2 regions of the Microbacterium limosum genome follow, and region 1 is predicted to be linked to the other one. Evidence: predicted binding sites of a transcription regulator. Region 1 holds the regulator's gene; the other holds the start of a gene.
What was found. Region 1 encodes LexA, which represses DNA repair genes until DNA is damaged. Its sites were predicted from a motif close to TCGAACANNTGTTCGA; they were not measured.

Region 1 (15,847 bases):
CTCGAATCGGCCCTCGCTCAGATCGACCGGCAGTTCGGGAAGGGCTCGGTCATGCGGCTGGGCAGCGACGATCGGGCGCCCGTGGAGGTCATCCAGACCGGCTCCATCGCCCTGGACGTCGCGCTCGGCGTGGGCGGCCTGCCCCGAGGGCGCATCATCGAGATCTACGGTCCGGAGTCTTCGGGCAAGACGACCCTGACGCTGCATGCCATCGCCAATGCGCAGCGTGCCGGCGGCATCGCCGCGTTCATCGACGCCGAGCACGCGCTCGACCCGGAGTACGCACGCAAGCTCGGCGTCGACATCGACCAGCTGCTGGTCTCCCAGCCCGATACGGGTGAGCAGGCGCTCGAGATCGCCGACATGCTCATCCGCTCGGGCTCGATCGACCTCATCGTGATCGACTCCGTGGCCGCCCTCGTGCCGCGGGCCGAGATCGAGGGCGAGATGGGCGACTCCCACGTGGGTCTGCAGGCGCGACTGATGTCGCAGGCGCTGCGCAAGCTCACCGGTGGGCTCAACCAGACCGGCACCACGATGATCTTCATCAACCAGCTCCGCGAGAAGATCGGCGTGTTCTTCGGCTCTCCCGAGACCACGGCCGGCGGTAAGGCGCTCAAGTTCTACGCGTCCGTCCGCCTCGACATCCGTCGCATCGAGACGCTAAAGGACGGATCGGATGCCGTCGGCAACCGCACGCGCGTCAAGGTCGTCAAGAACAAGATGGCCCCGCCGTTCAAGCAGGCCGAGTTCGACATCCTCTACGGCACCGGTATCTCGCGCGAGGGCAGCCTCATCGACTTCGGCGTAGAGCACGCGATCGTGAAGAAGTCGGGCGCCTGGTACACGTACGACGGCGAGCAGCTCGGGCAGGGCAAGGAGAACGCGCGCAACTTCCTGCTCAAGAACACCGACGTCGCCGCCGACATCGAACAGAAGATCAAGCAGAAGCTCGGCATCGGCGTGCCCAAGGCGCTCGCCCCCGTCGACGCCGACGTGCCGGTCAAGCGCCCGGCCTGATGGCGGTCCGCTTCTCCGACGGGGGCGGGGAGAGTCTCGCCCCCGTCCTCCCGCTCTTCCCCCGCGCCGTTCGCCCCTCGGGGGAGGAGCCCGGGCGCCCCGGGTCCGGGAGCACGGCGTGGCACGAGGAGGAGTGCCACCCCGACGCGCATGCGGCGCCCGTGACCCCGGCATGGCCGGCCTGGAACGCCGTGTCGGATGAAGAGACGCCGGTACCCGCCGCCGAGCGGATCGATGCGGCCGAGCAGCTGCTGCTGAAGAGGCTGCGCGGGCGTCAGCTCTCCGTCGAGGAGGCGCGCTCGCTCCTGATGGAGCGCGAGCTCGACGCCGACGAGGCGGAGGGGATCGTCGGCGACTTCGAGCGCCGGGGCTATCTCGACGATGCACGACTGGCCGACCAGCTCGTGCACGGGGCCCTCTCCCGCAAGGCCCAGGGTGCGCGCGCGATCGCGCAGGCGCTGACCGCTCGGGGCATCTCCCGTGAGGTGGTCGATGCCGTGATGGCGGACCTGCCCGACGACGAGGCCGAGCGAGCGCTCGAGTTCGCGCGGCAGAAGGTCCGCGCCATGCGCTCGCTCGAACGCGACGCCGCACTGAGACGGCTGCACGGGCAGCTCGCCCGGCGCGGCTTCGGAGGACCGGTCGCGATGACGGCGGCGCGCACCGCCCTCGACGAGGCGGGCATCGGAGCGTCGGGCCCCCGATTCCGCTGAGCCGGCCCGTCGCCGACGACCGCCCCCGCACCGGCAGGCGGCACACGCTCGTAGAATCGATGGATCATGTCCTCTCCCTCCTCCGCCCCGACGCTCATCGCGCCCTCGCCCGCCGCGCACGCCCCCGATGGAGCGGTGCGCACGTACGAGGTGCGTACGTTCGGGTGCCAGATGAACGTCCACGACTCTGAGCGCCTCTCCGGGTCGCTCGAGAGCGCGGGGTACGTGCGCGCCGAGGCGGGAACCGACGCCGACGTCGTGATCATCAACACGTGCGCCGTGCGCGACAACGCCGCCGGCAAGCTCTACGGCACGCTCGGCCACCTCAAGTCGCGCAAGGACAAGCGCGAAGGCATGCAGATCGCGGTCGGCGGATGCCTCGCGCAGATGGACAAGCAGACGGTGCTCGAGAAGGCGCCGTGGGTCGACGTCGTCTTCGGCACGCACAACATGGGGTCGCTGCCGAACCTCCTCGAGCGCGCGCGCCACAACGACGAGGCGCAGCTCGAGATCCTCGAGTCCCTCGAGGTCTTCCCCTCGACCCTTCCCACCAAGCGCGACGCGGTGCACAGCGGGTGGGTGTCGATCTCCGTCGGGTGCAACAACACCTGCACGTTCTGCATCGTGCCGAGCCTGCGCGGCAAGGAGCGCGACAGACGGCCCGGCGACATCCTCAGCGAGATCAAGCTCCTCGTCGACGACGGCGCGATCGAGGTGACGTTGCTCGGCCAGAACGTCAACTCCTACGGCGTGGAGTTCGGCGACCGCCACGCCTTCGGCAAGCTACTGCGCGCCGCGGGCGAGATCGACGGCCTCGAGCGCATCCGCTTCACGAGCCCCCATCCGGCGGCGTTCACCGACGACGTCATCGACGCGATGGCGGAGACTCCCGCGGTCATGCCGCAGCTGCACATGCCGCTCCAGTCCGGCAGCGACCGCGTGCTGAGGGCGATGCGCCGCTCGTACCGCAGCGAGCGATTCCTCGGCATCCTCGACCGCGTGCGCTCGAAGATCCCGCACGCGGCGATCTCCACCGACATCATCGTCGGCTTCCCCGGAGAGAGCGACGAGGACTTCGAAGACACCCTGCGCGTCGTGGAGAAGGCGCGTTTCGCCAGCGCGTTCACGTTCCAGTACTCCATCCGCGAGGGCACCCCCGCGGCGACGATGCCGGATCAGGTTCCGAAGGCCGTCGTCCAGGAGCGCTACGAGCGACTCGTGGCGCTGCAGGAGCGCATCAGCCTGGAGGAGAACGCCGCGCAGGTCGGCCGTGAGGTGCAGGTGCTGGTCTCCACCGGAGAGGGCAAGAAGGATGCCGCGACCCACCGCCTGACGGGCCGCGCCGAAGACAGCCGACTCGTGCACTTCGAGGTGCCGCCGGGATCCGAGACGCCGCGTCCCGGCGACGTCGTGACGGCGATCGTCACGCACGCGGCCCCGTTCCACCTCCTGGCCGACTCCCCGGACGCCGCGCCGCTGCGCATCCGCCGCACGCGCGCGGGGGACGCCTGGGACCGCTCGCAGAGCGAGTCGTGCGCGGTGCCCGCGCCCTCGGCATCCGGCGCCCCGCGTGCCGTCTCGCTCGGTCTGCCCGCCCTGCGTCCCCGCGCGTGATCGCACACCCCGCCGCCGCACCCTCACTCTGGGCCGTCGTCGGGGCCACCGGCACGGGCAAGAGCGAGCTCTCGCTCGATCTCGCCGAGGCGTTCGCCGCCCGGGGCGCGGCGGCGGAGATCGTCAACGCCGACGCGATGCAGCTCTACCGCGGGATGGACATCGGCACGGCGAAGCTCCCGGTGCACGAGCGGCGCGGCATCCCGCATCATCTTCTCGACGTGCTGGAGGTGAGCGAGGACGCCGCGGTCGCGGCGTATCAGGCAGCGGCCCGGGAGGCGATCTCGGGCATCCTCTCGCGCGGGGCGCACGCGATACTCGTCGGCGGCTCGGGGCTGTACGTCTCCAGCGTGCTGTTCGACTTCTCGTTCCCGCCGCGCGACGAGCGGCGGCGCGGCGAGCTCGAGGCCGAACTCGCAGAGCGCGGCCCCGGCCCCCTGTTCGCCCGGCTGCGGGAGCTCGACCCGGCCACGGCGGCGCGGATCGACGCGCGCAACGGCCGGAGGATCGTGCGTGCGCTCGAGGTTCTCGCCCAGGGCGCCCGGACGCACGGCGCCGCGCTTCCCGAGCAGCCGCGCGCGTGGCGGCCGGCGAGGATCGTGGGCCTGCACGAGGAGCGGGCGACCCTCGTCCAGCGGTTGGACGCGCGGGTCGAGCGGATGTGGGAGCAGGGGCTGCCCGCCGAGGTGGACGCACTCCGCGCCGCCGGCCTCGAACGGGGAATGACGGCTCGGCGCGCGATCGGCTACGCGCAGGCCCTCGCCCAGCGGGAGGGCGAGCTGACGGAGGCCGAGGCGATCGCCCAGACGCAGGCCCTCACCCGCAGATACGCCCGTCGGCAGGTGTCGTGGTTCCGCCGCTACGAGGCGGTGCGGTGGATGCCCGCGGGCGGCGCCGATGCGGCATCCCTGGTCGCCGCGGGTTGATCCGGGGGCGGATGACGGCGGCCGCGCCGAACTAGGCTGGGAGCATGCCCACCATCGCGTTCACGAAGGGTCACGGGACGGGGAACGACTTCGTCATCGTCGCCGACCCCGACGGCCAGCTGGACTTCTCCGACGCCCAGGTCGCCGCGCTGTGCGACCGCCGCTTCGGCATCGGGGCCGACGGGCTGCTGCGCGTGGTGCGATCGGCCGCGCTCGCGGAGGGGGCGGATGCCGCGGCATCCGGCGCCGAGTGGTTCATGGACTACCGCAACGCCGACGGCTCCGCGGCCGAGATGTGCGGCAACGGCATCCGCGTCTACGCGCGCTACCTCGCCGACGCGGGCCTCGCGGTGATCGACGGCGAAGGCATCCTCATCGGCACGCGCGCGGGAACCAAGCTCGTCACGCGCGTCGAGTCCGGTTTCGAGGTCGATCTCGGCACGTGGACCGTCGACGAGGACGGACCGCTGGTCCGGGCGCGCGGGCTGGTCGTCGCCCGCCCCGGACTCGGCATCGACGTCGGGAATCCTCACGTGATCGTGGCGCTGCCGGGCGACGACGAGCTCGACGGGCTCGATCTGTCGTGGCGGCCGGTGCTCGACCCGGAGCCCCCGGCCGGCGCGAACGTGGAGTTCGCGGTACCCGCCGACCCGCTCGTGCAGGCGGGCGTCGGCGTCATCCGGATGCGGGTGTTCGAGCGGGGCGTCGGCGAAACCCTGAGCTGCGGGACCGGCGTCGCCGCCGCGGCGCTCGCCGTGCGTCACTGGGCGGGGGCCGGTGCGCCCGACGTGTGGCGCGTCACGGTCCCGGGCGGCGAGCTGGGCGTGCGGATCCAGGCGCACGACGGGGGCGCGCACGTGCTGCTGTCGGGCCCCGCGACGCTGGTGTACTCGGGGGAGGTCGCCCTCGCCTGACGGCCGAGGCGGTTCGCCCGCCGGAGCGAGGGCGGGCGGTCAGCCGACGATGTCCACCGGCGCGGTCGGCGGGGTGCCGTGCCGGCGCACCTTCAGCACCCGGTAGCCACGACCCGTCGCGGCTCGGTGCACGCTGAAGCCCTTCTCGAACGTCGCGGCGAGCCAGCGCTGCAGCGAATCCGATCCGAGGTTCCGCTGCACCACGAGCCATGCGTCGCTGCGTTCGTCCAGCCGGGGTATCCACCGCTCGAGCAGTCCGTGCAGTTCGTTCTTGCCGACCCGGATGGGCGGGTTCGAGCGGATGGAGCGGAAGCGCACGTCGTCGGGAACATCCTCGGGCAGCCGGGCGTTGACATTGTCGAGGCCCAACTCGGCGGCGTTGCGTCGGACGAGATCCAGGGCCCTCTCGTTCACGTCCACGGCCCAGATCGTCGCGTGCGGCGACTGCAGGGCGAGGGTCAGCGCCACGGGGCCCCAGCCGCAGCCGAGGTCCAGGAGATTCCCGCCGGGAGGGGCGGGGGGAGTGTTGGCCAGCAGCACGGCGGTCCCGGCATCCAGGCGGTCGGGACTGAAGACCCCGCCGGCGGTGGTCACCTCCCTCTCTCGACCATGGAGGGGAACACGGATGCGACGGAGCTTCTCGGCGCTGGCGGGGGACGCAGAGAAGTAGTGGTCGCTCGCCATGGGAGCGAGCGTAGCGGGTCTGCCGCCCGACGCGGGAGACTAGAGTGCACAGACGCCGCGGAGGGGCACTGCCCCGCGGCGACGACGAGTGCGCGGCACGGCCGCGCACCGAGAGGACATCGATGACGGACAACACCCCACAGACCCCCGAGACCCCGGAGCTCGCCGACGACGCCGTCGCGCGTGTGCTGGCACGCGCCGACGCGCGCGCGGGGGTGCGGGTCTTCGGCGGCGCGCAGGCGCTGCAGGGTACCCGGACCACCGATCGAGGCGGCGACGACGGCGACCAGTGGGACCTCGAGGACCGGCAGGCGCTGCGCCGCGTCCCGGGTCTTTCCACGGAGCTCGAGGACGTCACCGAGGTCGAGTACCGGCAGCTGCGCCTGGAGAACGTGGTTCTGGCGGGGGTCTATCCGCAGGGCGAGCAGGAGGATGCCGAGAACTCGCTTCGCGAGCTCGCGGCGCTGTGCGAGACCGCCGGGGCGATCGTCCTCGACGGCGTGCTGCAGCGGCGACCGCATCCGGACCCGGCCACCTACCTCGGCCGGGGCAAGGCCGAGGAGCTGCGCGACCTCGTCGCGGCGGTCGGCGCCGACACGATCGTCGTGGACACGGAGCTCGCGCCGAGCCAGCGCCGCGCCCTCGAGGACGTGGCGAAGGTGAAGGTCATCGACCGCACGACCGTCATCCTCGACATCTTCAGCCAGCACGCCAAGAGCCGGGAGGGCAAGGCGCAGGTCGAGCTCGCGCAGCTCGAGTACCTCCTCCCGCGTCTGCGCGGATGGGGTGAGTCCATGAGCCGTCAGGCCGGTGGCCAGGTCGGCGCAGGCGGCGCGGGGATGGGCTCGCGCGGTCCCGGTGAGACGAAGATCGAGCTCGATCGGCGCCGCATCCGCACCCGCATGGCTCAGCTGCGTCGTCAGATCCGCGACTTCGCGCCGGCGCGCGATGCCAAGCGGGCCGAGCGCAAGCGCAACACGATCCCGTCCGTCGCGATCGCCGGATACACCAACGCGGGCAAGTCGAGTCTTCTCAACCGCCTCACCCGCGCGGGAGTGCTCGTCGAGAACGCGCTCTTCGCGACGCTGGATGCCACCGTACGCCGCTCGGAGACGGCCGATGGCCGTGTCTACACGCTCACCGACACCGTCGGCTTCGTGCGGAACCTGCCTCATCAGCTCGTGGAGGCGTTCCGTTCGACGCTCGAGGAGGTCGCCGGATCCGATGTCATCCTCCACGTCGTCGACGCAGCGCATCCCGACCCCGCCGGCCAGCTTGCGACGGTGCGGGACGTCATGGGGGATGTCGGGGCCCGCGGCATCCGCGAGATCGTCGTCTTCAACAAGGCCGATCTTCTCGACGACGACGAGCGCCTCGTGCTGCGGGGCCTGGAGCCGGGGGCCCACTTCGTCTCCTCCCGCACGGGCGAGGGCATCCCCGAGCTGCGGGCCGCGGTGGAGGAGGCGCTGCCGCTGCCCGCCGTCGAGGTGCACGCGCTCGTGCCGTACGACCGCGGTGATCTCGTGTCTGCGGCGCACGACTCCGGGCTGATCGTGTCGGAGCGTCATGAAGAGGGCGGCACCGCGCTGCACGCGCACGTCTCGGCACGCTTGGCGGTGGAGTTCGCCCCGTTCCTGCGGTGACCCGCGCCGCCGCTCAGTGCAGCGGGAGCGTCGGGACGCCGGGCGTTTCGAACCCGAAGACCTGACCGAGGAAGCTCAGTTCGCTCTCGAGCGCCGTCACGATCGTCTCGGCACGACGGAAGCCGTGGGACTCGCCCTCGAACACCACGAGGGCGTGCGGGATGCCGCGGGCGGCCAGCGCGTCGCGCACGGCTTCGGACTGCGCCGGCGGCACGACGGGGTCGTCCGCGCCCTGCAGCAGCAGGACCGGTGCCGTGAGCCGATCCGTGCGGCTCAGCGGGGAGCGTTCGATGTAGACGCTCTCGGCCTCGGGCAGGGGGCCCACAAGACCGTCGAGGTAGCGCGCCTCGAAGTCATGCGTATCGGCGGCGAGGGCGCGCAGGTCCGCGACGCCGTAGCGGCTGATGCCGGCTGAGAACGCGTCGCTGGTCGTCAGCGCCGACAACACGGTCCATCCGCCGGCGGATCCGCCCTTGATCGCGAGGCGATCGGGGTCGGCGAGACCGGCCTCGGCCAGCCCGCGCGCCGCGGCGACGACGTCGTCCACGTCGACGACGCCCCACTGACCGAGCAGCCGCTCACGATAGGCGCGCCCGTAGCCGCTCGACCCGCCGTAGTTCACGTCGAGGACGCCGATGCCACGGCTCGTGAAGTACGCGACGGCGGGGGATGCCTCGCCCGCGACGTGCGCGGTCGGTCCGCCGTGCACGGTGACGACATAGGGCGGCCGCTCGTCCTCCGGGGCGGCGACGCCGGGGTTGGTGGGCGGATAGACGAAGGCGTGCACGGGGCCGTGCGGACCCTCGACGGTGAGCTCCCGTGCCCGCGGGTACCAGGCCGGGTTGCGCCCGAGGTCGCCGCCGCGCACCCGCACGGGGGCCGACGCGCCTGCGGAGGCGTCGACGAGCCAGAGGCCGGCGGGGACCTCCGCGCCGGCCCCGGTGACGAGGAGCCGGTCGCCGTCGGCGTCGCGCACGAGAATCTGTGCGCTGAGCGGCGTCGCGAGGGGGCGGGCGCCCTCGTCGTCGATGACGATGAGCTCGTCGCGACCCTGCGTGCGGGCGGCCACGATACGACCCGGGCCCGTCGGTGTGAACCACCGTGCCCCGAGGTTCCAGAGCGGGCCGCCGGTGTCGGCGTCGCCGTGCGTCAGCACGGTCGCCTCTCCCGAGCCCACATCGTGCCGGACGAGCTGCCAGCGGCCGGAGGAGTCGGTGGTGTAGAGGAGCGTGTCGTCGTCGATCCATGCCGGCTGCAGGACGGATTCGCCGGGGCCGCCCGCGAGGACGCGCTCCGTGCCGCCCTCGGCGACGACGAGGGTCGTGGCGTCCCACGGCATGGACGGGTGGGACCACGCGATGAAGGCCAGGCGGTCGCCCCGTGGCGACAACGCGGGCGCGGCGAAGAAGTCGTGCCCCGCCGCGAGGACCACCAGGCGGCCGGAGTCCTCCGCCGCGGAACCGTCGAGCGGGACCTCCATGATCGCGCGCTCCGGCACGCGGGCCTCGCCGTGCCGCTCGCTCACGGCGAGCAGACGGCCGCCCGCGATGGTCAGGTCGGCGAAGCGCAGGCCGTCACCCGCGGGGGTCAGCGCACGGGGGGCCGCTCCGGCGTCGGGGGACAGCCGGTATATCCGCTGGTCGGAATGCTCGACGAAGACGAGGTCGTCGCCGAGCGCCGCCCACGCGCCGCCGCCGTACTCGTGCACCCGGGATCGCGCGCTCCAGGGCGCGGGAAGCACCACTTCCGGTTCATCGCCCGGCCTGGTTCCCGGCACGCTCAGGATCGCCGTCCGGCCGCGCTCGGCCGGCAGCGATTCGCTCCACCAGATGCGATCGGCGACGAAGCGGGCGCCGTCGATGCGCGGCGCACCGCGGGTGACCTCGTGGGCATCCAACGGCGAGGGCCAGGACCCGAAGGGCAGTGTCGTGGTCATTCCTTCAGGCTACGCGTGCCCGGTGCGCCGGCCCCGGGGGGTCAGACCGCACGGAGCACCGCGACGACCTTGCCGAGCACGCTCGCGTGGTCACCGAGGATCGGCTCGAAAGCGGAGTTGCGGGGCAGCAGCCACGTGTGGCCGTCGCGGCGGCGGAACGTCTTGACGGTGGCCTCGTCGTCGAGCATCGCCGCGACGATATCGCCGTTCTCGGCATCCGCCTGGGAGCGCACGACGACCCAGTCGCCGTCGCAGATCGCGGCGTCGATCATGGAATCGCCGCTGACCTTGAGCATGAAGAGGTCGCCCTTGCCCACGAGCTGACGGGGGAGCGGGAAGATCTCCTCGACCTGCTGATCGGCGGTGATCGGGACGCCGGCGGCGATGCGTCCTACGAGGGGGACGAGCGCGGCATCCCCCAGCGACGGGGCCACGTCGGCGGGATTCTCGCCGCTGAGGCCCGGAAGATCGATCAGCACCTCGATGGCGCGCGTCTTCCCGGAGTCGCGGCGGAGGTAGCCCGACAGCTCCAACTGGTTGAGCTGGTGCGTGACGCTCGAGAGTGAGCGCAGGCCGACGGCGTCGCCGATCTCGCGCATGCTGGGTGGATATCCCTGCCGCTGGATGGCGCGCTGGATGACCTCGAGGATCGCGATCTGCTTGTCGCTCAGGCTCTTGCGGCGCCGGGTGCGGCGCCGTTCCGGGCTGTCCTCGCCGAGCTCCGCGTCGGGCTGGTCGGTGGTCATCGGGCTCTCCTTCATGCCGCGCGGCTCCAATGTCGGTGGCCCCTGGTGGACTGTGCGCACATCGGCCGCCACGGTCGAAAGGTTATCCGACAGCGATGGCGGATCGGCACATTCGTTCGAGCGTGTCGACCGATCATCCCCACACACGTTCGAAGAGGGTGTTGACGAATGAGCGTATTCGAAGATAGGTTCGGAACACAGATTCGCACCCGCACCGCCCGCCGTACGAAGGAGGAGCCCATGACCACAGCGACCATCACCACCGGGTCCCTGGGCGCACCGACGATGGGTGTCGCGCCGCGCACGCGACTGCGTCTGACCGACCGCGGCCGCCGAGTCGTGGCGGGCCTCCTGGCGGGTCCCGTCGCCGCGGCGATCCTGTTCGGCTCGCTCGCCGCGGGCGAGGCGCTGGCGTCGCGTGAGACGACAGCGTCGGCGGGCTCCTTCGAGACGGTCACGGTCGAGCCGGGCCAGTCGCTCTGGGCCATCGCGGCCGACGTGGCGCCGAGCGCCGATCCCCGCGACGTGGTCGACGAGATCGTCCGCCTCAACGCGCTGGAGTCCTCCACCGTGCGAGCCGGCCAGCAGATCGCGATCCCGACCTCGTACGCGCCGTAGCATGGGAGGGGTGAGTCCCCGCCTCGACGACCTGCCCCTCAGAGACGACCTCCGCGGAAAGACGCCGTACGGCGCACCGCAGGAGAGCGTTCCCGTCGCGCTGAACGTCAATGAGAACACCCATCCCGTTCCGCAGGAGGTCGCGGACGACATCCTCGACTCGGTCGCCGTCGCCCTCCGCGAGGTGAACCGCTATCCCGACCGGGAATTCGTCGAGCTGCGCGAGGCCTTCGCCGACTATCTCGGCCACGGCCTCGTGCGAGACCAGCTGTGGGCGGCGAACGGCTCCAATGAGGTGCTGCAGCACGTCATGCAGGCCTTCGGCGGGCCGGGACGCACCGTCTTCGGGTTCGCCCCCACGTACTCGATGTACCCCCTGCTGGCCTCGGCGACGGGGGCGACGTGGGTCGCGGGGGAGCGCGCTCACGACTTCACGCTCACCCCGCAGTCGGCCGCCGAGCAGGTGGCCGAGGCCGATCCCGACATCGTGCTGCTCTGTTCCCCGAACAACCCGACGGGGACGCCCCTGCCGATCGACGTCATCGACGCCGTCTACGAGGCCTCACGAGGCGTCGTGATCGTCGATGAGGCCTACTGGGAGTTCGCGCCTCGCGATCAGCGGTCCGCCCTCACGCTGCTGCACGAGCGACCGCGGCTGGCGGTCTCGCGCACGATGAGCAAGGCCTTCGCGTTCGCGGGCGCCCGTGTGGGATACCTGGCGGCCGACCCCGTGTTCATCGACGCCCTGCGGCTCGTCCGCCTGCCGTACCACCTCAGCTCGCTGACGCAGGCCGCGGCGCTCGGCGCGCTGCGGCACGCCGACACGATGCTCGCGATGGTCGACGACATCGTGGCGCAGCGCGACCGCATCGGGGCGACGCTCTCGGCGCTCGGATACGAGCCCTACGAGTCCTGGTCCAACTTCGTGCTGTTCGGTGGCGTGGCCGACCCCCAGGCCACGTGGCGTGCGCTGCTCGAGCGGGGCGTGCTGATCCGCGACGTGGGCCTGCCGGGAACGCTGCGCGTGAGCGCGGGCACGGAGGAGGAGACCACGAGCTTCCTCGACTCCCTCGCCTCGCTAGGATCGCAGTCATGAGCACGCGCACGGCGACCCGCACCCGTCGCACCAGCGAATCGACGGTCGAACTCGACCTCGACCTCGACGGGACCGGGCGCAGCCGCATCGACACCTCCGTCCCGTTTTTCGACCACATGCTGACGGCGTTCGCCAAGCACTCGCTGACCGATCTCACGGTGCGGGCATCGGGCGACACCGATATCGACGCCCACCACACGGTCGAGGACATCTCGATCGTGCTCGGCCAGGCGATCCGCGACGCGCTCGGGGACAAGTCGGGCATCTCGCGGTACGGCGACGCGCTCGTGCCGCTCGACGAGGCGCTCGCGCAGGCCGTCGTCGACATCTCGGGCCGGCCTTACCTCGTGCACACGGGAGAGCCCGCGGGCTTCGAGCACCACCTCATCGGGGGGCACTTCACGGGCTCGCTCGTCAGGCACACCTTCGAGGCGATCACGTTCAACGCCGGCCTCACGGTGCACGTCCGCGTGCTCGGGGGCCGCGACCCGCACCACATCGCCGAGGCCGAGTACAAGGCCTTCGCTCGTGCGTTCCGGCAGGCGAAGGCCCTCGATCCCCTCGTCGAGGGCATTCCCAGCACGAAGGGTGCTCTGTGACCGAGGCCGAGGCATCCGGGCCCGAGCCCTCGTCCCCGCGCCCTCTCGTCGCGGTGCTCGACTACGGGTCGGGCAACGTCCACTCCGCGGTGAAGGCCCTCGAGGCGGCGGGTGCCGACACGCGCCTCACCGACGACCCCGGACTCGTCCGCGACGCGGACGGGCTCGTCGTCCCCGGCGTCGGGGCGTTCCAGGCCGTGATGGCCGCCCTCCTCGAATCCGGCGGCGACCGCATGATCGAGCGCCGCCTCGCCGGCGGCCGGCCGGTCCTCGGCATCTGCGTGGGCATGCAGGTGATGTTCGAGCACGGCGTCGAACGAGGGGTGGACACCCCCGGCCTCGGCGAGTGGCCGGGCGCGGTCACCGAGCTCGACGCACCCGTCCTGCCGCACATCGGCTGGAACACCGTGCGCCCCGACGAGGGCTCGCGGCTCTTCGCCGGGCTCGAGCAGGAGCGGTTCTACTTCGTGCACTCCTACGGCGTGCAGAGGTGGACGCTCGAGGTCACCAAGCCGTTCCCGTCGCCCGCGTTGACGTGGACGGAGTACGGTGCCCCGTTCCTCGCGGCCGTCGAGAACGGGCCCCTCTCGGCCACGCAGTTCCACCCCGAGAAGTCCGGCGCCGCCGGCATCCGGCTGCTGCGGAATTGGATCGACGGGCTGCCGCTTACTAGGATCTAGGCTTCGTGCCCATCGGCTTCACTCCAGGGCCATCCCGACTCATCCGCCCATCGGGCAGCCGTCATCGCACGAGGATTCATGAACGACTTCAACGCCACACCCGAACTGGTTCTCCTGCCCGCCGTCGACGTCTCCGGGGGCAAGGCGGTGCGCCTGACCCAGGGCGAGGCCGGCACCGAGACGTTCCACGGGGATCCCGTGGACGCCGCGATGGACTTCGCGCGGCAGGGCGCCCAGTGGGTGCACCTGGTGGATCTCGACGCGGCCTTCGGGCGCGGCAGCAACGCCGCCGTGCTGCGCAAGGTGATCAAGCAGGTGCGGGGCGTGCAGGTCGAGCTCTCGGGCGGCATCCGGGACGACCGCACGCTGGAGGCCGCGCTCGACAGCGGCGCGGCGCGCATCAACCTCGGCACGGCGGCGCTCGAGAACCCCGAGTGGGCGGCGGATGTCATCGCGCGGTACGGCGAGGCCATCGCCGTCGGGCTCGACGTGCGGGGGACGACCCTCGCCGCGCGCGGATGGACGAAGGAGGGCGGCGACCTCTGGACGGTGCTCGATCGGCTCGAGGCCGCGGGCTGCAGCCGGTACGTCGTCACCGACGTGACGAAGGACGGCACGCTGCGCGGCCCGAACATCGAGCTGCTGCGGGAGATCACCTCCCGCACGCCGAAGCCCGTCATCGCCTCGGGCGGGGTCTCGAGCCTCGACGACATCGCCGCCCTGCGCGAGCTGGTCCCGCTCGGCGTCGAGGGCGCCATCGTGGGTCGGGCGCTCTACGCGGGTCAGTTCACGCTCGCCGAGGCGCTGGATGTCGCAGCCGGCTGACGGAGACTCGCCGTCCGGCGATGCGTGCCACACGCCGTCGGACTCGGCGGGCGTGCCCTGGGAGGGGCGCGCGTTCCGTGAGAACGCGCACTCCGACGATGACGGCAGCGCCCCGCTGGACTTCCTCGCTGCCATCGCCTCCTTCCGGGCGGGCGAGGCCGGGCCCGACGCCGTCGTCGACGCCCTCCGCGGTGCGCGGCTGCTCACGCCGCTCGTCGCCGAGCGCGGCGAGGAGGGGCTCTCGTCGCGGGGTCACGTCGTCGACAAGACACAGGAGCTCTCGATCGTCACGGTCGCCGCGCCGGATGGCCGCACCGTCATGCCCGTCTTCAGCAGCGTGACCGCGATGTCCTCCTGGGATGCCGGGGCGCGCCCCATCCCCACCCCCGCCGTGCGCGTCGCTCAGGCGGCCGTGGGCGAGGGCACCGACCTGATCGTCGTCGATCCCGGCTCGGAGACCGAGTTCGTCGTGCGGCGGCCCGCGGTGTGGGCGCTCGCGCGCGGCGAGGACTGGATGCCGCCGCACGCGTCGCCCGCGGTGCGTCAGGCGTTTCTCGAGTCCATCGCGTCGGAACTGGCCGCGATCGATGTGGAGCTCTCCGCGGGCGATCCGCAGGCGCACCTGCGCGGTCCCGAGACGATCGTGCGCCTGCGGCTGCTCGACGGTCTCGACCGCCGCGAGCTCGACGCGGTGCTCGGCCGTCTCGCGCAGCGGTGGGCGGCCGACGACCGGATCGCGACGCTCGTCGACTCGCTCACCGTCAAACTGGAGCGAGGCGCGGCATCCTGACCGCGCGTCCGCTCAGGTGACGGGGCCGGTGTACTTCTCGCCGGGGCCCTGACCGATCGGGTCGGGTACGAGCGACGCCTCTCGGAAGGCCAGCTGCACGCTGCGCAGGCCGTCGCGCAGCGAACGGGCGTGCATGTCGCTGATCTCGGGGGCGCCGGCGGTGATCAGGCCCGCGAGGGCGTTGATGAGCTTGCGCGCCTCGTCGAGGTCGGTCTGCGTCTGCGGGTCGTCGGCGAGGCCGACCTTGACGGCTGCCGCGCTCAGGAGGTGCACGGCGGTCGTGGTGATGACCTCGACGGCGGGCACGTCGGCGATGTCGCGGCCGGCGCTCTGCGACGCGGCGCGGTCCTGCTCCTCCCACCGGGAGTGTCGGGGATCGTCGTGGCGGTCGGGGGTGGGATCGGGAATCGTGGTCACGCGGAACTCTCTGCTAAGCTATGGCGGGCTCCGGGGCATCTGTCCCGGTTCATAAAGAGGATTCGCATCCCACCCGCGTCGGCCGCTCCAGGCTACCGGGTCCTCCACGCTCCGTCGGTCCCTCGCTCGCGAGGTCCGGCAGCCAGGGCGTGACACCGGCGGACAACGCACACGTGCGCCGGGTGGAGTGCGGCATCCCCTTCACCCGGATCCGATCCCTCGTGTCCGGGTGGCCCCGCACAGCACCGTGCGACCCACCTCACGACAAGGAGTTCCGCATCAGCGATCCCCGCACCAATGACCGCATCCGCGTCCCGGAGGTCCGACTCGTCGGCCCCGCGGGAGAGCAGATCGGTGTCGTCCGCATCGAGGTTGCGATGCGCCTGGCGCAAGAAGCCGACCTCGACCTGGTCGAGGTGGCTCCCAACTCGAAGCCACCCGTGGTCAAGATCATGGACTACGGGAAGTTCAAGTACGAGGCGGCGCAGAAGGCCAAGGAGGCCCGGCGCAATCAGGCGAACACGGTCCTCAAGGAGGTTCGCTTCCGCCTGAAGATCGAGGCGCACGACTACATCACCAAGCTCAAGCGCGCCGAGGGCTTCCTCAAGGAGGGCGACAAGGTCAAG
Region 2 (15,847 bases), 630 kb from region 1:
CGCGACGACGATCGCCGACGTCGCCACGGTCGCCGAGAACCAGGATCCCGTGACGACCATCTCGCGGGTGGACGGCGAGCCGGCGCTCACCATCGCCGTCACGAAGCTCCCCGCGGCCAATACGGTCGACGTCTCCCGGGGCGTCACGGGCCTGCTCCCTGAGCTGGCCGACTCGCTCGGCGGCGCCGAGTTCACGATCGTGTTCGATCAGGCGCCCTACATCGAGCAGTCGATCGAGGCCCTGGCCCAGGAGGGCCTGCTCGGACTCGTCTTCGCGGTGCTCGTCATCCTCGTGTTCCTCTTCTCCGTCCGCTCCACGCTCGTCACCGCGATCTCCATCCCGACGAGCATCCTCATCACCTTCGTCGGTCTGCAGGCGTTCGGGTACTCGCTCAACCTGCTCACACTCGGCGCTCTCACGATCGCGATCGGCCGCGTCGTGGACGACTCGATCGTGGTGATCGAGAACATCAAGCGCCACTACGTCGGCGATGCCCCGAAGCTCCCCGCCATCGTCGCCGCCGTGCGCGAGGTGGCGGGGGCGATCACGTCGTCGACGCTCACGAGCGTGGCGGTGTTCCTGCCCATCGCGTTCGTCGGCGACATCACGGGCGAGCTCTTCCGTCCCTTCTCCGTGACGATCACCATCGCGCTGCTCGCATCGCTCCTCGTCGCGCTCACGATCGTGCCGGTGCTCGCCTACTGGTTCCTCCGCCCCGGCAAGGCCGTCGTCGACGACGAGGGCCGCGCGGTCGACCCCGAATCCCCCGACGCCCCGCCCGACCGGCTGCAGAAGTCGTACCTTCCCGTGCTCGGCTGGACGCTCCGCCACTCCTGGGTCACGCTGGGGCTGTCCGTGGCCCTCCTGGCCGGCACCGTGGCCCTGAGCCTGTCGCCCCTGCTGAAGGTCAACTTCCTCGGTGACACCGGGCAGAACACCTTCACCATGACGCAGGAGATCGGCCCCGCGCCGAGCCTCGCCGCGGAGGACGCGGCGGCCGCGGAGGTCGAGCGCATCCTCGCGGGAGTGGCGGGCATCGAGACGGTGCAGGTCTCGATCGGGTCGTCGGGCTCCCAGCTGCTCGACGCGTTCGGCGGCGGCGGCTCCGGCATCACCTACTCGATCACGACCGACGCGGACGCCGACCAGGTCGAGGTGCGCGAGCGCGTGCGCGAGGCGGTGGCCGACCTCGAGGATGCCGGCGAGATCACGATCGCCGGCGGCGGCGGCGGGTTCGGCTCCAGCGATGTCGAGATCGCCGTGAGCGCTCCCGATGCCGTCACGCTGCAGGAGGCGACGGACATCGTCGCGGCGGAGCTCGACGGACGCGAGGGCATCGGCCAGATCACGACGAACCTCTCCGCGTCGCTCCCGTTCATCTCCGTCGACGTCGACCGGCAGGCGGCCGCCGAGCGGGGCCTGTCGGAGGTGGCCGTGGGCGGGATCGTGTCGCGCGCGATGCAGCCGCAGCAGGCGGGCTCGATCGAGGTCGACGGCAGCGCGCTGTCGGTGTACGTCGCGGCATCCGATGCACCGGCCACGCTCGACCAGCTGCGGGCCCTGAGCATCCCCACCGTCTCCGGGACCGTACGCCTCGACGAGATCGCAGCGGTCGAGCGGAGCGAGAGCCCGGCCTCGATCACGACCGAGCGCGGGCAGCGCACGGCGACGATCAGCGTCACCCCCTCGACCGACAACCTGCAGGTGGCATCGGCATCGGTGCAGGCTGTCCTCGACGAGGTCGACCTGCCCACGGGGGCGGATGCCGCGGTCGGCGGCGTGCTCGCCGATCAGACGGAGGGCTTCGCGCAGCTGGGCCTGGCGATCCTCGCCGCGATCCTCATCGTCTACGTGATCATGGTCGCGACCTTCCGCTCGCTGCGGCAGCCGCTGCTTCTGCTCGTCTCGGTGCCCCTGGCGGGGACGGGAGCCGTGGGGCTCCTCGTCCTGACCGGCGTTCCTCTCGGCATCCCCGGGATGATCGGGGCGGTCATGCTCGTCGGCATCGTCGTCACGAACGCGATCGTGCTGATCGACCTCGTCAATCAGTACCGCGAGCGCGGTCTGAGCGCGCGGGAGGCCACCCTTGCCGGCGGATCCCGTCGACTCCGGCCGATCCTGATGACGGCGCTTGCGACGATCCTCGCTCTCGCGCCGATGGCTCTCGGCATCACGGGCCACGGCGGATTCATCTCGCAGCCACTCGCCGTCGTCGTGATCGGCGGGCTGGTGTCGTCGACGGTCTTGACGCTCATCGTGCTTCCCACCCTTTACAACCTCGTCGAGGGGGCGAGAGAACGTCGCGCCGACCGCCGTGACGGCGGCGCTAGCCTAAGCTCGGCTCCGCGTCCGCGCGGGCCGAGGTCGGGCGCGGGTGACGCCGCGGCGACGGAGAACGCGACGGCCGAGCAGAGCGCGAAGGGCGGCTCGATCGGGGGCCTGCCGCCGGCGCCCGCCGTGCAGCAGACGCTCCGACCCCGACACGACGACGGCGCGCGCTGAGGGATCGCCGGGGTCCCGTCGCCGCGGCGGCCACCGGCACGCCGCTCGGCGTCACCGCGGTGTCTCCGCTGTCGGCTCGGCGTGGCTGCGCACGGTCCATGTCGATCGCGAAGACGCCGATCCAGGTGAACATGAGAGCGAACGCGAGCACCTCGAACGCGGTCAGGTTGATGATCCCGAAGATGAAGAGGACGGCGCCGACCAGCAGGATGCCGGAGACCCACGCGGTGGATCGGAAGATGCGCCCCGGCATTCCACGCAGCAGCCACGGAGTGGTCGCCAGCATGCCGGCGAAGGCGAGCGTCATGCCGGTCGCGGCGCGGTCGTGCCAGAACTGCAGCGTGTTGACGGGGATGAAGCCCACCATCGCCAGGTGGAAGCCGACCGCACCGACCAGGAACGCGAGGGTGCGGGGCGCACGGCGGCTGCGCAGGACGGAGCGCCGGTGCATCTTCGTCATCTCGCGGTGCACGCGCACGGAGAAGACGAGGATGAGAGCACCCGTCATGATGAGGGTTCCGTTGAAGACGAATCCGGAGAAGACCCGGAACGCGCCGAGCTGACTGAAGTAGAGGACCCACCAGTCGGGATCCGGGGTGGTGGCGATGGAGGTGAGCGACCCGACCGCGATCAGTGTCATGAGCAGCGCGACGGCGTGGATCGTGCCGGTGTGACGGGCCGATGCCGATACCGCGAACGCGACGAAGGTCAGCGAGGCGGAGGCGAGCACCGTGGCCTGCAGGAGATTCGCCGCCCGGTCGTCGGCAAGCCAGTCGCAGGCGATGAAGACGAGCGCGACCGCCAGACCCGCGATCAGTGCGTACGCGACGGCCGCGGCGGCCCGGTCGAGGGCATCGGCCCGCGGCGTGTCGCTGTCGTCGGTGATGACGTGAGCATGCGCCCTCAGGGCGATGACGGCCGCCGTCGTTGCGGCGGCGAGCGCGGTGAGAGCACCGGCCGACCAGCCGCCCCAGAGCGGCACCTGCATGTCAAAAGGCGTGAGGAGGGCGGCGGCGCCGACGGCGCTTCCGGCGATCAGGGTCGTCCGCAGCGCACGCCAGGGTCGCAGGCTCGAAGGCGCTGACGGGGCGATAAGATCGACGGGACCGGGGGTTGTCACGTCAGGTCACCTTTCAGGCGTTCGGAGGATGTGACGGGTCCGAACCGAGAAGTCCCCAGTGGCGGTGCGTGCGCCGACTCCTCAGACCGTAGCGCCGTTATGTGTTCGTGTTCCCCATGAACGCAGCTCGCATCTTTAGTTGCCGAATTATACCGCCCTGTCATTGCGTTTTCGCTACAGACAGCCGGCATATACTTCCGCGGTCGCGGCTTCATGCCCCGGGGGAGATGCGTCCGGTCACAGGCCGCCGGACGTGATGCCCCACTCGAGAAGCCATTCCTCGCCGGGAGCGAGCCACCGCAGCGAGCGGCCCGAGTTCAGCGCGTCGGCGGGGGCGGTCATCGGCTCGACGGCGATCGCGAGAGGCTGGCCGGGGTAGCGGTCCGTCGTGAAGATCTGCACGTAATCGAAGCCGGCGCCCTGCCAGAGGGTGACGGTCTGGCCGGAGGGGGCGGTGAGGGTCGTTCGCGCGACCCCATCCTCATCGCGTCGGAGCGAGCCGAAGGCGGTGTCCATCTCGATGTCGCCCACCCGCCGGCCCTCGCGCAGGTCGGTCGACCCGTCGACGGGGACCTCGTCGACGGGGAGCTTCCGATCGTCGACGACGAAGCGCGTCGCACCCGGTGAGGTGAGGGTCAGGTCCGCGGTGTCGGCGGTGGAGAGCATGAGATAGGGGTGAGCGCCGAGTGCGACCGGCGCGTCCTCGCCGCCGAGGTTGACGATCTCGTGCGCGATGGCGATGCCGTCGGGAACGAGGCGGTACGACACCCGGGTGCGCAGATGGAACGGATATCCCGTCTGCGGCACGATGTCGGCCCCGAGCGTCAGCTCCCCGGCCGTGGTGGCGACCGGCTCGTAGGAGGTGAAGCGCAGCAGGCCGTGGGCGGCGTTGTGGAACTTCCGCTCCGACAGCGCCAGTTCGCGTGTCACGCCGCGCTGTGTCCACACCCCGTCGCGCACGCGGTTCGGCCAGGGAGCGAGCACGATCCCGGATGCCGCGGGCGTCGGCGAACCCGCCGGGTAGGGCGGCACGAGGTCGACCCCCGCGACGCGGAGGGCGCGCAGCGACGCGCCGACCTGCGCGACCTGGGCACTGACCCGTCCGTCGGAAGTGCGCAGGAGGTGCTGACGACCGGTGGGGTCGGTGCCGGCGTCGTCGCTGTCGGTCATCGTCATCCTCCGTCGTGTCCCACCCATGCTAGGCGCCCTCGGCGGTCGGTCAGGTGGCGTCGGCTACGCTGGGGAGGTCGGCTCTGAACACTGCGCGTGTGCGCGGATGGGTTTGTGAGTTCATGGGGCCGATGGTGAGCGCCGATCGGTGCACATGACCATCACGACAATGGCCCCGGCCGACGGATGTCCGGGTTTCGCTCGAGTGCGCTCGAGCGCTGTTCGCGTGCGAGAACAACCCAGGAAGGCATCCCCATGCCGAAGAACAAGAAGCCCGCAGGCGGCCGCCCGGCCGCGAACTTCGACCCGAGGTACGGCCAGCGCTCCGCGGCCAAGCCCGGAAGCCGCAGCGCGGGGCACCGCGGACACCGTCCCGACGAGGCCGAGCCCGCCGGGAAGCGCCGCTGGAGCGCGCAGGAGAAGGCGGGCCGCGACGAGGCCCGCGGCATCCGCACCCACAGCCGCGACGCGCGCGGCGGCCGCTTCGACGACGCCCGCCCGCCCCGCCCCGAGCGCGGCCCCCGCGAGGACCGTCCGGCGCGGTCGTTCGAGGGGCGTCCCCGTCGTGATGAGGGTGATCGTCCGCGTCGGTCGTTCGAGGGGCGTCCTCGCCGTGATGAGGGTGATCGTCCGCGTCGGTCGTTCGAGGATCGTCCGCGTCGTGAGTTCGGTGACCGCCCCGCGCGGTCGTTCGAAGACCGCCCTCGTCGCTCGTTCGACGACCGTCCGGCGCGAGGACGCGGCGACGCGGCCCGAGGCTCGCGGGACGGCGGAGCGCGTGCCGCAGGAGGCAACCGCTCGGACTGGAACGCGCGACCGGAGCGCACCGCGGCCCAGGAGCAGCGCGTGGACGTCGTGCACGAGCGCCTGCAGGCCGAGGCGATCCAGGCGACCGATGTCGACGGCGTCGGCTTCGGCGATCTCGGTCTGGGCGACAACATCGTCCGGGCGCTCGCCGAACTGGGTGCGGCGTCGCCGTTCCCCATCCAGGCTGCCACGATCCCCGAGGTGCTCTCGGGCCGTGACGTGCTCGCCCGCGGGCGCACGGGCTCGGGCAAGACGATCGCCTTCGGCGCGCCGCTGGTCGAGAGCGTCCTGCGCGCCCAGGCGGGTCAGCGACGCGAGTTCGGCCGCCGTCCGAAGGCGCTGATCCTGGCGCCGACGCGCGAGCTCGCCCTCCAGATCGACCGCACCGTGCAGCCCATCGCCCGCAGCGTGGGGCTGTTCACGACGCAGATCTACGGTGGCGTGCCCCAGGCCCGTCAGGTCGGCGCGCTCAAGAAGGGCGTCGACATCATCATCGGGACGCCGGGCCGCATCGAGGATCTCGTCGAGCAGCGCAAGCTCGACCTCTCCCAGGTGCAGGTCGCGGTTCTCGACGAGGCCGACCACATGTGCGAGCTCGGGTTCCTCGAGCCGGTGCAGCGCATCCTCCGCCGCACCGCCGACGGGTCGCAGAAGCTGCTTTTCTCGGCGACGCTCGATCGTGAGGTCTCGGCGCTCGTCGATGAGTTCCTCGTCGAGCCGGCCGTCCACGAGGTTGCGGGAGAGGACCAGGCCTCGAGCACGATCGAGCACCGCGTCCTCGTCATCGACCACCGGGACAAGGCCGAGATCCTCGACCGGCTCGTCGACCGCGACGGGAAGACGCTCGTCTTCGCCCGTACGCGCGCGTACGCCGAGATGCTCGCCGAGCAGTTCGACGACGCCGGCATCCCCGCGGTCTCCCTCCACGGCGATCTCAACCAGGCCAAGCGCACCCGCAACCTGCAGCGCCTCACCTCGGGACGCGTGCGGGTGCTGGTGGCGACGGATGTCGCGGCCCGCGGCATCCACGTCGACGACATCGACCTCGTGGTCCAGGCCGACGCGCCCGACGAGTACAAGACCTACCTGCACCGGTCGGGCCGGACGGGGCGTGCCGGAGCGACGGGACGGGTGGTCACGCTGATCACGCGTCAGCGCCGCCGGCGCATGACCGAGATGCTCTCCCGCGCGGAGATCACGGCGCCGTTCGAGGAGGTCTCCCCGGGCGACGACGTGATCGACGAGCTGGCGGGGTCGTCTCCGACGGCGGCCGAGCTCACCGCCTAGGGACCGCGGACCTGCAGGAGGGCGCCCCGGCTCGTCGGGGAGCCCTCCTCGTCGCCGTGCGGACGCCCTCAGAAGAGGGTGGGGTCGGCGAACCTCGGCGCCGCCCCCGCACCGCGCCGTCCGGTGGCCAGGACGGGCCCCGGCGCGGCTGCCCGCATCGGCTGCTCGTCCTCGTCGCCGCCGTCCAGCCGGTGCGCGCGCAGGAGCGGGCGCACGCGCTTGGCGAGCCACACGCGGTAGCCCTTCGGGGCGTACGACGTCTGGCCGGGGTACAGGCCGCGATAGGACGACACGAGCTCGGGGTGTTCGCGCTCGAGCCACTGGAGGAACCAGGGCTTCACGCCCGGGCGCAGGTGCAGCGCGCCGTAGATCACGCGGCGTGCGCCCGCCGCGGCGATGCGTGCGAGGGCGTCGTCGATCGCCGCGACCGAGTCGGTGAGATGCGGGAGGACCGGCATGAGGAAGACCGTGACGGCGAACCCGGCGTCGGATGCCGCGCGCACCGCCTCGAGCCGCGCGGTCGTGGTGGGCGTCCCGGGCTCGAGCGACTGCTGCAGGGCCTCGTCGAAGACGGCGATCGAGAACGACAGGTCGACCGGTACGTTCTCCGCAGCCTGCCGCAGGAGGGGCAGGTCGCGCCGGATGAGCGTGCCCTTCGTCAGCACCGACAGCGGTGTGCCCGACGCGGCCAGGGTCTCGATGATGTCGGGCATGAGCCGGTAGCGCCCCTCGGCCCGCTGGTAGGGATCGGTGTTCGTGCCGAGCGCGACGTGCTCGCGCTGCCAGGTCGCGGAGGCGAGCTCGCGCCGCAGCACATCGGCGACGTTGATCTTCACGACGATCTGCGAGTCGAAGTCCCGGCCCGCGTCGAAGTCGAGGTACTCGTGCGTCCCGCGGGCGAAGCAGTTGTGGCTGATCACCCCATTGGCGATGAAGTCGCCGGTGCCGGTCGTGATGTCGATCATGTCCATCTCGACGCCGAGATCGTCGATCGACTCGATGCGCAGGTCTGAGACCGTCTTGACTGCCGTCCCCGACAGGTCGAGCTTGCGGCTGATGGATGGCTCGGTGATGCGGAAGAAGCGCTCACCGCCGAACCCGAATCCCATCAGGCGGTTGCTTGTCGTCAGGTGAGGACGGCGAGCTGCTCCGCTTGTCGCGCCCGTGACGTGCTTCCAGCCCCGGTCGCTGAGGAATCGGTGGTCACCGCTCGCCACGAGTTGTGTGCCATCGGCCAGGTGAACGCGATGGGCGCGCTTGCGAGTCGACCATTTGGCGTCCACCCGCGTGCGCACGTAGCGACGGTATGAGCCGTGAACCTGGGTGCCCATGATCTCATCGCCGACTTGCACGGCCCGCAGGGAACGGCTGAATCCGTCGGCCATCAGGATCATCGTGTCGGGCGATAGGCAGTAGGCGCAGGCATGCGTGCAGCCCCGATAGGGGTTGATCGTCCAGGAGAAGGGCATCGCCGAGTCGCCGGGCACGTGGTTCAGTGCCGACCGGGACATGACCTCGTGAAAGGTGATGCCCGCGAACTCCGGCGTGGTGACGCTGCGCACGAGCCCGTCGATGCGCTCGAGCCCCGGCAGGGCGTCGGCGTCCACCGCCCCGATCTGCTGTCCCCGCCACCTCATGGCGAACAGTCGAACACAGATTCGATGATGAAGCAAGAAGACGTGCCCCATGATCGTCTCTGTGTGCGCCACCTCGCCGGCTGCGCGGCGTGCGGGTGAGAATGGGCGGGTGACCGACCCCGACGGCTCCGCATCCTCTCGTGCCGAGGCGAGGCTCGAGCGGGAGCGCGCAACGTCTCCCGAGAGGGTGCGCCGACGCCTCGTCTACGGGGCCGGTGGCCTGGCGGTGGTCGCCGCCTTCGCCGTCGCCGTCGGCGTCGCGCTGGCCGGGGCGGGGCCGGGAGCGGGCGGGCCGGCGCCCGCGGCATCCGCGACCGTCACGGCCGCGCCGTGGGCGAGCGCGATCCCCGCCCCCGACTTCACGGGCGAGCCCGCGGCCGTGACCGCCCTCTGCGACCGGCCCGGAGTGCAGCAGGCGCTCGCCGAAGGCGATGACGCCGCCGTGATCGCCGCGGCGGGCGGCGGGGAAGGGTTCCGACGTGCGGTGATCGACGGCGTGGCGCCCTGCATCAGCCTGCGCGTCGCCTCACACGTCTGGTCGGTCGTGAACAAGGCGCTTCCGATCGACCCGATCGACTTCGCGCCGTACGACTGGGTGGCCCCGCCCGGCACGCGCAACGGGCCGAACGCCGCGGTGCGCACCGACATCGCCCCGACCCTCGCCGACATGGCCGACGCCGCACGCGCCGCCGGCGTCGGCGACCTCGGGGTGCAGAACGGGTATCGCGGCTACTCGGTGCAGCAGCGGATCCACTCGCAGCGGGTCGCCGAGCTCGGTCGCGAGGCGGGGGAGCGCCTGGCCGCCCGGCCCGGTCACAGCGAGCACCAGACGGCGCTCGCGGTGGACGTCTTCGCCTGCGATCCCGGCTGCGGGTCGTCGGAGCAGTTCGGTGGGACGGCCCTGTCGGCCTGGGTGGTCGAGAACGGGTGGCGGTACGGCTGGATCGTGCGCTACGAAGACGGCTACACGCCGATCACGGGCTACGACCCCGAGGCCTGGCATCTGCGGTACATCGGGCCCGAGCTGGGGGCGGCCTACCACGCGGGCGGATTCCACACCCTCGAGGAGTTCTTCGGACTGCCGGCGGCGCCCGGATACGTCGATTGATCCCCGCCGCGGACGGCCGGTCCGGGGGCGCCGCGGATCAGCCCCAGGGCGCCAGCACGACGAACAGCACGGCCGTGACGACCCAGAAGGCGGCGACGAAGACGGTGTCGCGCGTGCGCCACGCCACGCGGTGGCGCTCGGTGCGCTCGGGGTAGGCGCCGAACGCGCGCGAGTCCATCGCGAGCGCCATCCGTTCCGCGTGACGGATGCCGCCCGCCAGCAGCGGCACGATGTACCCCGCCCGCCGGCGCGCCGCGGCGATCGGGCCCCGGCCCCGGGAGGCGCCTCGCACGCGGTGCGCGGCGCGGATCACCTCCAACTCGTACCGGAACCGCGGCACGAAGCGGAAGGCGGCCAGCGCCGTGTATCCGATGCGGTAGGGCACCCGCAGCTGCTGGACGACGGCGCGCGTGAGATCGGCGCCGCTCGTGGTCAGCCCCCCGATGAGGGCCAGAGCGAGAATCGCGCCGAGCCGCAGCGAGGTCGAGAAGCCGATCTCCAGCGCCGCCCCGTACAGCACGGCATCCCCGATCCGCACGACCACGACGTCGTGAGGGATGCGCGATGCGTCGGTCCACACGGCGAACCCGACGCCGACGAGCGCGAGGAAGGCGGGAACGGCCAGAAGCAGCACCGCCAGCAGTCGCATCGACAGGTGCGCCCCGACGAGGAGCACGGCGTAGGCCAGCACGAGGAACGCCGCCGGCGTCGCGAGATCGCGCACGAAGACGAGCATCAGCATCGCCGGCGCGGGGCCGGCGATCTTGGCCAGCGGCCCGAGCGCGTAGAGGAAGCGCCATCGGGACCGCGCGGCGGGCGACGCATACGGGTCGAACGCGGTGCGGGATGCCGGCACGACGGTGATCGCGTCGGTGCCGATCGGTGCGGAGGTCACGATCGTGTCCCGCCGGGGAGGTCGGACAGACGCGCGATCCCGTCGAGCTCGGGGTGGGCGGCGACTGCCCGCAGCGCCTCGGCCAGGGGCGGTCGTCGGAGCCCCGCTCGCCGAAGGAGGTCGGCGTCGGCGAAGAGCTCGGTCGGGGAGGTGTGTGCGAGCAGGCGCCCCCCGGCGAGCACCGCGGCCCGCGTGGCGTACTCCGCGACCAGCTGCATGTCGTGGGTCACGACGATCACGGTCGTGCCGCCGGCGTTCAGTTCCGCCAGGAGGGACATCAGCTCGTCGGCCCGCGCGCGATCCTGGCCGAACGTGGGTTCGTCGAGGGCGAGCACCGGGGCCCCCGCGATGAGCGCCGTGCCCACAGAGAGCCGACGTTTCTGCCCTCCCGAGAGGAGGAAGGGGTGGGATGCCTCGCGGCCCGCCAGGCCGAAACGCTCGAGCATCTCCGACACGCGCTCGGTGATCTCCGCCTCGGAGACGCGCCGCAGCCGCAGCGGCAGGGCGAGCTCGTCGAAGACGGTCGCCGCGACGAACTGGTGCTCGGGGTTCTGGAAGACGAACCCGACCGCGCGGGAGAGCGCCCCGGCATCCGCGCGCGACGGGTCGAGTCCGTTCACCTGCACCCGGCGGCGGGGCGGCGGCACGACGCCGGCCATCGCCTGCACGAGCGTCGTCTTGCCCGCCCCGTTGGCCCCGACGACGGCGAGGAAGTCGCCCGCCTGCACGTCGAGGTCGACGCCGCGCAGGATGTCGCGACCGCCGCGTGCGACGGTGAGGCCCCGCACGCGGACGAGGGGCTCGGAGTCAGGTGGCGGCGCGTGCCACACCGCGATGGGAGGATTCTGCGCGGGGCTGAGGAGCTTCGGCGCGGCATCCTCCTCCGGTTGCGAGCTGCTCGTGCGGGCCGATGGAGCCGGGCAGCTCTCGAGCGCGCGGCGGAGGTCTGCGGGCGTCAGTGGAAGGGGGTCGAGCGGGTATCCGGCGGCGCACAGCCGCAGGGCCGCGAGCGCCGCGGTCGGCAGCCAGACCCCGAGTCCGTGCAACTCGGCCGCGCGCCGGCGCAGGACATCGTCTACCGGCCCGTCCGCCACCAGTCGCCCCGCCGCGTCGAGCACCACGACGCGGGTAGCGAGCGCGACGGCCTGGTCGAGATTGTGCTCGACCAGCACGATGGTGCGGTCCCCGCGCGCGACGACGTCGCGCAGGGCGGCGTACACGTCGTCGATGCCGGCGGGGTCCAGGTTCGCGGTGGGTTCGTCGAGCACCAGGATGCCGGATCCCATCGCGAGCGCACAGGCGATCGCGAGGCGCTGCCGCCCTCCGCCCGAGAGCCGTTCGGGGTTCTCGGCCCGGCGCTCCCACAGCCCCACGCGCCGCAGCGCCGACTCGGCACGGGCGAGCACCTCGGCGACGGGGAGGCGCAGGTTCTCGGGGCCGAATGCCACCTCGTCGAGCACGGTCCCCGTGACGAGCTGGGCATCGGGATCCTGGAAGACCATCGCGACGTGCGTGCTGAGCAGGGCGACCGGCGTCGTCGTGGTGTCGAGGCCGGCCACCTCGATCCGTCCCGAGATGCCCGCCGGCAGGGAGTGGGGGATGAGCCCGTTCATCGCGAGCGTCAGCGTGGACTTCCCCGAGCCGCTGGGACCGAGCACGAGCACGACCTCGCCCGCTTGGACCGAGAGCGAGACGCCGCCGGGGGCGGGGGCCGCGGCATCCGGATACGTGATCGACACGTCGTGCAGCGCCAGTACCGGGCTCTCGGCGAGCGCGGGCGGATCGCTGACCGCCGGATGCGGGCGAGCGGGTACGGTCAAGGGGGCCTCGAGACGACGGGTGGGCTCCCAGGTTAGCCGACCCTAACCTGCCGTGGGCGGGTCGCGGCCGGCGGTCAGCGGGCGGTGGGGCGGGCGACGCCGGCGCGGCGCAGGGCCACACCGACCCACAGGCCCGCCGCGGTCCACGCGACGGGTCCGAGCACCGAGAGCACGACGTAGACGATCTGCGCCCAGACGGGCAGGCGTGCGAGATCGGCTGCGAAGCCCACGATCACCGCCACGATCACGCCGATGACGGCCGCGGAGACGAAGAAGCGCCACGCGCCCCACGCGCGGTAGCGCGTGAGCGCGGCGACGCCCTCCTGGATCGCGCCGAACAGCAGCGCCGTGCCGAGGAAGCGGGGCGCCCATGCCGGGTTGAAGGCGCTCGCGACGAGCGCCGCGATGACGTGTGCGAGGAGGGCGACGAGGGGGAGGCGGAGCAGCTCCTGCGCGATGATCCCCGGGAGCACGTGGCTGCCCAGCACGAGCCCGTAGACGATCGGCAGCGCCGCCACGACCACCGGCGTGAGCCACCCCGCGACGGCCCCGAGGAGCCCGGTCGCGACGCCGATCGCCGCGCAGATCAGCAGGACGCGCGTCGAGAGGGCTGTCGGGGTGCGCACCGGGCCAGGCTATCGCGCGGCACGGCGCCCCGGCCCGCCCGGCGGCCGTGAGTATTCGCCCGCGGTGGCGTGGCGAGGGCAGGGGCCGAGCCCGCTGGCGTCAGACCCGGCGGCGCCGCGGCGTGAGCCGCACGTGCGGCAGCGGGGGCGCGGGGATGCGCTCGGAACCGTGCCCGACGACGTGGCCGAAGCGGGGCGAGTCGGCCTCCCACTCGTCGCGGGCCGCGACGATCTCGTCGTGGCTGCGACCGACGAAGTTCCACCACATCACGATCTCGTCGGCGAAGGGCTCTCCTCCGAGCAGGAACACCGTCGCGCCCTCGGGGCCCGCGACGACGTCGATGTGGGAGCGATGGATGCCGAGGTAGAGCAGGTCGTGCGGGGCGAGGTCGAGGGCGGATGCCGCGGCATCCCGATGCGCGTGCACCCGTACGTCGCCGAAGACGCCCAGCAGGCCGTACTCCCACGCGGGTTCGAGCGGCAGGCGGGCGCTTGCGCCCGCCGCGATGCGCACCTCGACGCCCGCGAGCGGTGTGTGGACCGTCGCGGGCGATTCCGCCCCGCCGAAGGGCCCCATGACCACCGTCGCCTCTCCCGCGTCCTCGCCGTTCGGAGAGCTGATCGTCACCTCGGGCAGGTTCTCGTGGCGCTCGAACGCCTGCGGCCCGTGCCGCCGCGCGTCGGGCAGGGTGATCCAGAGCTGCAGGGCGTCGAGGGCCACGGCATCCTCTCCCGTGGAGTACTCGGAGTGGGCGATTCCGGCGCCGCTGGTCATGAGGTTGAGGGCGCCACGGGCGACGAGGACGTCGCTGCCGACGGTGTCGCGGTGGCGCACCTCGCCGACGAAGGGCCACGTGACCGTCTGCAGGCCGATGTGCGGGTGGGGTTCCACGCGCATGCGCGCGACCTGCGGGCCGAACCGGTCGAGGAAGCACCACGCGCCGATCATCGGCAGGTCGCGCTGCGGGAGCGCGCGGTGCACCTCCATGCCCCGCACGCCCCCGAGGGGCACGTCGCGCGAGGTCAGCAGCAGGGCGCGCGGTCCATCGCATGCGGCGGGCGCCTCGACCTCCTCCGGGCCCGCGTCGAGCCGGGTCATGCGGGGGATTCTCCGGGGCTCGCGGAGTCCTGCGCCTGCGAGGAGCGCGGCCAGTCGATCACGGCGCCCGCGACCTCGTTCTCGCTGAGGTACTTCGCGATGAACGGGCACAGCGGAACGATCGTGGCGCCCTCCCGGGCCGCGTCCGACAGCGCCTCGGAGGCGAGGATGTCGGCCAGGCCCTGCCCGCGGAACTCCTTCTCCGTCTCCGTGTGGGTGAACAGGATCCGCCCATCGGGCCGGGTCTTGTACTCGGCGAAGCCCGCGAGCTTGTCGCCGACGTGGATCTCGTAGCGCGAGGCATCCTCGTTGCGGGTCACCGTCGGTGTCGGATCGGTCATGGGACTCCCTCGGTCGGAACGGTCACCTCGGTCCAACGTACGGGCGCCGTGAGGTGTTCCGCGAGGGCCCCGGTTCGCCGTCGTGCGCCCCGCCGTCCCCCGCGCCCCGCCTCGGGCGGGCGGATGCCGCGGCGTGATGAGGAAGACTCGAGGGATGGACCTCCTCGCGACGATCCCCGACGATGCCGGGCCCGACGAGGTGTACGAGGCGTTCGCGCTCTGGGCCGAGCACCGGGGATTCACGCTCTACCCCGCGCAGGACGAGGCCGTGATGGAGCTCGTGTCCGGATCGCACGTGATCCTCTCGACGCCGACGGGCACCGGCAAGTCGCTCGTCGCGGTCGCCGCGCACGCGGCGTGCGTCGCCGGCGGCGGACGCACCTACTACACCGCCCCCATCAAGGCGCTCGTGAGCGAGAAGTTCTTCGCGCTCGCCGAGATCTTCGGCGCGGAGAACGTGGGGATGGTCACGGGCGACTCGTCGGTGAACCCGGATGCCCCGATCATCTGCTGCACGGCCGAGATCCTCGCCAACCTGGCGCTGCGCGAGGGGGCCGGGGCATCCGTCGACCAGGTCGTGATGGACGAGTTCCACTACTACGGCGAGCCCGATCGCGGCTGGGCGTGGCAGGTGCCGCTCCTGCTGCTGCCCCGCGCGCAGTTCCTGCTGATGTCGGCCACGCTCGGCGACGTCTCGGCGATCGCGTCCGACCTCGAGCGGCGCACGGGTCGCACGGTCGCCGAGGTGACGGGCGTCGAGCGTCCCGTTCCGCTGCACTTCTCCTACGCGCGCATCCCCGTGCACGAGCAGGTCGAGCAGCTGCTCGGCACCGGGGAGGCGCCGATCTACATCGTGCACTTCTCGCAGGCGGCCGCGATGGAGCGGGCGCAGGCGCTGTCGAGCATCAAGGTGATCTCGCGGGCCCAGCGCGACGAGATCGCCGAGGCGATCGGCGGCTTCCGGTTCACGACGGGGTTCGGGCGCACGCTCTCGCGCTACGTGCGGGCGGGCATCGGCGTGCACCACGCCGGGATGCTGCCGCGGTACCGCCGGCTCGTCGAGACCCTCGCGCAGCGGGGACTTCTGCGCGTCATCTGCGGCACCGACACCCTCGGGGTGGGGATCAACGTGCCGATCCGCACCGTGCTCCTGACGGCGCTGACGAAGTACGACGGTCAGCGGATGCGGCACCTGAGCGCCCGCGAGTTCCACCAGATCGCGGGGCGGGCGGGCCGCGCCGGCTACGACACGGCGGGAACGGTCGTGGCCATGGCGCCCGACCACGAGATCGAGAACGCGACGGCGATCGCCAAGGCGGGCGACGACCCCAAGAAGCAGCGCAAGATCGTGCGGAAGAAGGCCCCGCAGGGCTTCGTCTCATGGGGCGAGGCGTCGTTCGAGAAGCTGGTCGAGGCCGTGCCCGAACCGCTCGA

Region 2: the regulator LexA is predicted to act here: its motif matches at 8,534-8,549, upstream of RYJ27_RS00715 (Rv2578c family radical SAM protein).

What each region holds. Positions count from the first base shown of each region.
Region 1 is NZ_CP137080.1:770,099-785,945, forward strand. Features, by position in the region: gene recA (recombinase RecA) at 1-1,020, shown strand, start outside; gene RYJ27_RS03730 (regulatory protein RecX) at 1,020-1,733, shown strand; gene miaB (tRNA (N6-isopentenyl adenosine(37)-C2)-methylthiotransferase MiaB) at 1,800-3,347, shown strand; gene miaA (tRNA (adenosine(37)-N6)-dimethylallyltransferase MiaA) at 3,347-4,273, shown strand; gene dapF (diaminopimelate epimerase) at 4,318-5,187, shown strand; gene RYJ27_RS03750 (class I SAM-dependent methyltransferase) at 5,227-5,871, opposite strand; gene hflX (GTPase HflX) at 5,994-7,514, shown strand; gene RYJ27_RS03760 (S9 family peptidase) at 7,528-9,450, opposite strand; gene lexA (transcriptional repressor LexA) at 9,492-10,196, opposite strand; gene RYJ27_RS03770 (LysM peptidoglycan-binding domain-containing protein) at 10,437-10,814, shown strand; gene RYJ27_RS03775 (histidinol-phosphate transaminase) at 10,816-11,910, shown strand; gene hisB (imidazoleglycerol-phosphate dehydratase HisB) at 11,907-12,509, shown strand; gene hisH (imidazole glycerol phosphate synthase subunit HisH) at 12,506-13,189, shown strand; gene priA (bifunctional 1-(5-phosphoribosyl)-5-((5-phosphoribosylamino)methylideneamino)imidazole-4-carboxamide isomerase/phosphoribosylanthranilate isomerase PriA) at 13,268-14,014, shown strand; gene RYJ27_RS03795 (SseB family protein) at 13,998-14,804, shown strand; gene RYJ27_RS03800 (DUF1844 domain-containing protein) at 14,817-15,221, opposite strand; gene infC (translation initiation factor IF-3) at 15,500-15,847, shown strand, end outside.
Region 2 is NZ_CP137080.1:136,208-152,054, forward strand. Features, by position in the region: gene RYJ27_RS00695 (efflux RND transporter permease subunit) at 1-2,503, shown strand, start outside; partial or broken gene RYJ27_RS00700 (DUF998 domain-containing protein) at 2,619-3,491, opposite strand; gene RYJ27_RS00705 (aldose 1-epimerase family protein) at 3,861-4,793, opposite strand; gene RYJ27_RS00710 (DEAD/DEAH box helicase) at 5,049-6,887, shown strand; gene RYJ27_RS00715 (Rv2578c family radical SAM protein) at 6,956-8,524, opposite strand; gene RYJ27_RS00720 (M15 family metallopeptidase) at 8,634-9,632, shown strand; gene RYJ27_RS00725 (energy-coupling factor transporter transmembrane component T) at 9,670-10,488, opposite strand; gene RYJ27_RS00730 (ABC transporter ATP-binding protein) at 10,524-12,347, opposite strand; gene RYJ27_RS00735 (ECF transporter S component) at 12,422-12,973, opposite strand; gene RYJ27_RS00740 (pirin family protein) at 13,074-14,072, opposite strand; gene RYJ27_RS00745 (GNAT family N-acetyltransferase) at 14,069-14,413, opposite strand; gene RYJ27_RS00750 (DEAD/DEAH box helicase) at 14,568-15,847, shown strand, end outside.